One region of the Lysinibacillus sp. NPDC056185 genome, then DNA from elsewhere that is predicted to be linked to it. Evidence: riboswitches for the same ligand, from Rfam matches in the RefSeq annotation. Region 1 holds a riboswitch; the other holds the start of a gene.

Evidence for each region. A riboswitch is a leader RNA that binds a small molecule or an ion and turns the genes downstream of it on or off. The one in region 1 is predicted to bind FMN.
Region 2: linked by a shared signal. The riboswitch ahead of ACMZ42_RS12810 (ECF transporter S component) and the one ahead of ribE (riboflavin synthase) in region 1 are both predicted to bind FMN.

Annotation. Positions count from the first base shown of each region.
Region 1 covers NZ_JBLLLQ010000001.1:344,435-347,691, forward strand. Annotated here, with positions in the region: partial or broken gene ribB (3,4-dihydroxy-2-butanone-4-phosphate synthase) at 252-842, opposite strand; gene ribE (riboflavin synthase) at 1,055-1,690, opposite strand; FMN riboswitch at 1,832-1,957, opposite strand; FMN riboswitch at 2,083-2,208, opposite strand; partial or broken gene ACMZ42_RS01735 (short chain dehydrogenase) at 2,437-2,598, opposite strand; gene ACMZ42_RS01740 (SDR family NAD(P)-dependent oxidoreductase) at 2,611-2,742, opposite strand; gene ACMZ42_RS01745 (YibE/F family protein) at 3,129-3,257, shown strand, end outside.
Region 2 covers NZ_JBLLLQ010000011.1:32,131-35,387, forward strand. Annotated here, with positions in the region: gene sigX (RNA polymerase sigma factor SigX) at 1-40, shown strand, start outside; gene ACMZ42_RS12805 (RNA polymerase subunit sigma) at 37-1,344, shown strand; FMN riboswitch at 1,639-1,837, shown strand; gene ACMZ42_RS12810 (ECF transporter S component) at 2,061-2,648, shown strand; gene ACMZ42_RS12815 (sodium-dependent transporter) at 2,813-3,257, shown strand, end outside.

The DNA.
Region 1 (3,257 bases):
TTCCTGAGGGCGTCCGATGAGCCCCTTCGCTTGCGCTCCAGGGTCTCGGGCCAACACGATGTTGATCACGAGTTATCACAGGACGTGATGGTTTTAGCCTTCGTTCCTCTATCCGCTAATCCTCAAGGAGTCGCCCAGTCTCCACTCCAATCAACTTATATACATAAAGTACGTTTTAACAAATGTCATTCCAAACTTTTGTTGATGATCCTTTATATTGTCTGTGTGTTTTCTTCCATTATTTGTTTAAGACGATAAGTGGCCAATGCTTCAATTGAAATCATTTTTAAATCATGTTGCGCTGCATATTTAACAAGGTCATTAAAGCGTAGCATTTTGCCATTGTCCCCCATAATTTCACAAATAATGCCCGCAGGAATACTATGACATAGCTTGGCCAAATCAATTGTAGCTTCCGTATGTCCTCTACGCTCTAATACACCATTGTCCTTTGCAATTAACGGGAATACATGGCCCGGTCTACGAAAATCCGCAGCTTTTGCCTGTGGTTTTAGCATTTTTTGTATAGTCATTGCCCGTTCAAAGGCGCTAATTCCAGTTGTTGTGTCTACATGATCTATACTAACGGTAAATGCCGTTTGATGATTATCAGTATTAATACTAACCATTGGCTTTAATGCTAATTTTTGTGCAAGCTCCTGTGAAATCGGCGTACAAATAAGACCTCTTCCATAGGTCGCCATAAAGTTAATCGTTTCTGGGGTCATAAATTCCGCAAGTGCGAGTAAGTCCCCTTCGTTTTCTCGGTCCTCATCATCTACTACGATAATCATCTTCCCTTGTTTTAAATCCTCTATTGCTTCTTCAATTGAATGTAGCAATATCGCCACCTCCAGTTCTTAAAGTGTTATTAGATCAATTATGCCTCGGCATAATTGCGTCCGGATTGCTTAGGCCTGCAAGCATGACGTTGGTCACTCAGCCGTTTCCACAGACCGTGGCGTTCTTAGACTAAGTTCCTCTATTTCAGCGGATGTTTTTTGTACCGAAAGCGTAGCGACAGGTACAGATGTTTTGGCTTCGCTGAAAGAAGTTAAAACCCGTTTTTTGCTAAGAAGTCTCTTGAAATGGTTGGTTCCTGTCCATACTTAAGTTGATGCAAAATGTATTTTCCAACTAAATCGGTTTCTATATTGACGAGATCACCAATTTTTTTCATACCTAAAATTGTTTCCTTGTATGTGTGAGGTATCAGTGATACTGTGACACCGTTTTTCTCGACCTGAAAGAGTGTTAGACTCGTTCCGTCAATTGTGATGGAGCCCTTTGGAATACAGTAGCTCGTTAACTCCTTCGATAGTTCAATATCAATATAGACTGCATTTGCTAATGGCCGCTTGCGCACTATTTTCCCTACCCCGTCAACATGTCCGGATACAAAATGACCACCGAAACGTCCATTAGCTGACATAGCGCGTTCTAAATTTACCGGATCTCCAACTGCGAGCTGCTGTAAATTTGTTGCGCTCACTGTTTCAGGCATTACATCCATCGTTAGCTCTTGTCCATTAAAATATATCACTGTTAAACAAACACCATTGACCGCTATACTGTCCCCTAGCTTTACATCCTCTACCATTTTCTTTGAAATAACGGTGATTTTCATACTTTGTCGATCGCTTTGCATGGTTTTTACGGTGCCAATATCCTCAACAATTCCTGTAAACATTTTTCACCTGCTTTCATTCATTTAATAATTTCCGCTCAAACAAAAAACCCCTTAGAATAAAGGGGTTTGGGAGTTCATATACATAAGACGTCAACAAATAAACCTCATGGATATAATATTTTTTCCATAGGCTGTCATCTCATCGTTCTTCTCCCATCCAGACTGTCACTGTCGGTTTTGGATTTGCACCAAATCAGCTTGCGCTCACGGACTTTGAATTTCTTCATCACCGCCGATTGGGAATTTCACCCTACCCCGAAGAACTACTGCTATTCAATTTTTTAGCCAAATAAAACAAAAACTACTTCCCAACTATAAAATGGGAAGTAGTTAAAATAAAAGCATACTCAAATACACCTTATAAACTCAAGCGAATTTAAAAAGCTCACACTTTTACCCTTCTCCCATCCAGACTATAACTGTCGGTTTTGGATTTGCACCAAATCAGCTTGCGCTCACGGACTTTGAATTTCTTCATCACCGCCGATTGGGAATTTCACCCTACCCTGAAGGATATTTTTATTTAGCTAGTTCTTACGATAACACTAATTTATTTTATTATCCAGATAATTCTTTATAAATTTTTTCTATAATTCATTTCACATTCGCAAGTTTGCCTATCGTTGCGTTTGTAAATTGCTACAAAAACAATAAATTTATACAGTCAAACTACCATCAACAGAGACAACAGCACCAGCCATGAAGCTTGCTTTATCTGATGCTAAGAATAGGACCGCTTCTGCAACTTATTCTGGTTCACCATGGCGTCCCATACATACACGTGACATTTCTTCTGGTACGTACCCTGTTTTTTCAAGTGTTTCACCAACACTTTGAAATAATGGTGTAACGATGCCGCCTGGACACACAGCATTAATACGAATACCTTTATTTGCATACTCGATCGTGGCGCCTTTCGTTTAACCGATTACCGCATGTTTACTTGCGCAATATACAGCGATACTGTGTTCTGGACGAATACCTGCCGATGAAGCAGTATTAAAAATCGATCCTTTACCCTGCTTTTCCATTACTGGAATAGCACATTTCATGCCAAACCATTCCTCTTTTGATTAAATACTGCCTAACCTGGCCAGTATCAATTCAACTATCGCGTCCTGAATAATGGCGATTTCTCCTATATTTTTTCGCTTCCTTCACATGCTATGTTGTACCATCCCATTTGTCATAAGCAAAAAATTAATAAACACTTACATAATGAATAACAATAATTTAATTATGCTAAAACTAACTAAGTAAGCTAAAATCTACTATATAATTAAGGAACCTCTATTCAATTAGCACGTTACTTTATAATGGCATTTTTTAAATCTGCTTGACATTAAAAAATTAGTGATATTGTGAGTCATTTTCGTGCCATTTTAACAATGAACGCATAAGTACAATCAGATTCCTTTCTCACATTGGAGGCTTTTTATTGCAAAACATCTTGAAAAAAAAATCTAAATTTATATTTTATACCTTTATCGCAATTTGCTTTATCGCTTCTGTTTTTTTCGTTTATCACAACGAAGCATTTTATGATCGTCCAATTGCGGAAGTTATA
Region 2 (3,257 bases), on a different contig from region 1:
GCTACAACAGGTTAGAGAACAGGAGGCGAAACGGCAATGACACATAACCAATTTGATGATGATCAACTTGAGCATCTATTAAATAATGCCCCTAAGCTTTCTGACCGCCGTTCAAAAGAAGAAATATTAAATCGATTATTGACAGATGCTCGCTTGCAGGATAATGTCGATCTTCAAGAAGCTATACAACAACCAATAGATGATGAAATAACATCGCAAGAGCAACAACACAGTATTCCTACGCAACAAGAAAGTACCGAGACTGCAACAACAAAGAAGAAAGTTCGTAAATGGCCAATCTTTATGAGTGTTGCAGCAGTTTTCGCTTTAACAGTAATTACAGGCTCTATGTTCATGAATCATAATGATGCAAAATTAGACCAGGCTAATGCTCCTGAAACCTCTCAATATTCAACATCGCAGGATAGTCGAGCGGCGAAAAGCTTTGTCAACCAGGATAAGATTATGGAATCCAACAACATAGTAGCAAAACATTCAAGGATTATGTCTCTACGATCATCTGTTTATGAGGAAGATTTAACAGAAGCAGTAGTGTTTCATATTGGTTTGGCAAATCGTGATAAGAAAAGCGTACCGATGACGTATATCATTCCAAATGAACGAGTTGCCACTGATTTTCCGAAGAAAAAGCCTACAACATTACAAATGTATGAAAAGTATGCGCCGCAAATTGATGAGAAAGCAAATGGTTTTACTAACTATCATCCATATAAAGGAGAATTGAAGGAGAAGGGCGATAAACTAGTTCATGTATTGCCGGAGAAAAATGATTATGATGTTGCTTCAGCAGATACTAATGAATATTTAGAGACTTTACAGGATACATTCTCAGATTCAGAGTATAAAGATATTGAGTTTGAAAATCCTGATGGTACAGCCTACAAATTTTCCAAGGAAGAAGAGCCAAGTAATCCTAAGGCATTAACAAGCTCAAATCATTTTAATTATTATTTATATAAAGATGAAAATGGAGCTGAATATTTATCACCCGATTCTCGTAAGACTTTTCCCACTGTAACAGAAGCGCTTACCGATATGCGAAATAAAAATGATGATGTATACGTTTCAGTTGTACCAGAAAATATAGCATACACTGTAAAAGAAGTAGCAGAAGGCGTTATTGTTACATTTGATGAGTCGCTTGATTTAACGACCATGGATACTGTTCGTGCAACTCAACTGATAGAAGCTATGATGCTCACTGCTGCAAGCTTTGATCAACAAATACGTTTAGACAATGTTGTACAGGAAACCTGGGAAGGATTTGATTTAAAAAAATTCTTGCCAAAGCCTGTAGGAGCCAATAAACGATATATGCCATAAACAGCCTAACAACAAATAGACGAACAGAACATAAATAAATTTTTGGAGCATTCTCGCCACTATATGTGCGTGAATGCTCTTGTCATTTAACTTAGCAATTATTTTCAGTAGCGAAAGCGAAGCGTCACCTACGAAGTCTCTCGCCTCTATAGGTGATGAGATGAATAAGGATTTAAGCTACTTTTCACGAGTATTTATTAAAGCATACAAGTTTAATCGGATTTTTTTAAAGCAAAGCTATTTACTTTTCTCTAATAATTCATTATAGTAAGGCTATGAAATAAAAAAATAATGATTCATCTTCGGGGCAGGGTGAAAATCCCGACCGGCGGTAATAGAGTTGTAAATCGCTAATGTTTCCTTTAAGACATATTAGCTCGCATGATTTACTAAAGGCTCTTCAGCCCGCGACCTGTGCAAATAATTTTTTTGCATGGCTGACTTGGTGCAATTCCAAGGCCGACAGTTAAAGTCTGGATGGGAGAAGATGGAGGTACGATCGTCATTCATTGTTATGAATTTAGCTATGTACGAGCGTTTTTTCGATGTGGTTTCACACAGCGTATGCTCAGAAAATAGTTAATTAATGGCGTTTTTTAATCATGCCTATTCTCCCTTATGCTCTTTTGCATAAGGGTTTTTTTCATGATAATAATTGATTAGGTCGTAACCTTTCTTCTTGCGAGATTGAATCAGCAAAGAGGAGAGAGTTTTCTATGAAGAAAAATGTTAAACTTCAATCGTATATTACGATTGGTATGCTGAGCAGTATTTCGTTTTTATTAATGCTTTTTAATTTCCCGATTCCGCCATTTCCGATGTTTTTGGAAGTGGACTTCAGTGATATGCCAGCATTACTAGCAGCAATCACTATGGGACCTGTAGCGGGTATTTTAGTAGAATTATTTAAAAATGTGTTGGACTGGGTTTTCTCAGGCACGCCAACGGGAGTACCGGTAGGACATATCGCGAACTTTGCAACAGGTATTTTATTTATTTTACCAGTGAGCTTTGTTTTTAATCGCTCCAAAACAGTTAAAGGCCTTATCGGAGGTTTAGCTGCTGGAACAATTGTAATGGCAGTAGGAATGAGCATCCTTAACTATGCAGTATTTTTACCTATGTACACTTACTTTTTAGGTATGGAGCCTGTTGTAGGTGATTCACTATATAAAATGATCGTAGCTGGTATCTTGCCATTTAACATTGTGAAGGGTATTTTAATTACTATCATCATGGCATTACTATTCACAACAATGCGTAAATGGATTGATCATCAGCGTTCCATGTATTTAACAAAATAATTAGGATGAGACCTCGAGCTGTTAAGCGTTCGAGGTTTTTTATGTAGAATGGTTGAGGTGTTGGATAATATTACGCAAAAGTAACATATAGAATTAATCTAGTCGACTGTATTATTTTATTGTAGAATAAGGAAGAGTTGAGTAAGTTAGAGGAGTTTGAAGAGATGAGTGAAAAAAAGAGTCAGTGGTCTAGTAAACTAGGCTTTATTTTAGCATCGGCTGGAGCTGCAATCGGACTGGGGGCAATTTGGAAGCTTCCATATGTTACTGGACAAAGTGGCGGGGGAGCATTTTTCCTGATTTTTGTGCTATTTACATTGTTGATTGGTTTACCGATGTTATTATCAGAATATATTTTAGGTCGTGGTACACAGTCTGAGGCTGTGACTGCCTATAAAAAAATTGCACCTACGAAAACAGGTTGGGCTTGGGTTGGTCGTATGGGAGTGCTCGGCTGTTTTCTATTATTAAGTTTTTATAGTGTTGTAGGAGGTTGGATTTTTATATATAGTGGCCTTGGTGTGACTGGGGCTGTTATTGATCCTTCCGTTGATCCTAGTGAACTATTTGCAAAGATTGTAGGAACACCTTGGATTACATTGCTAGGTT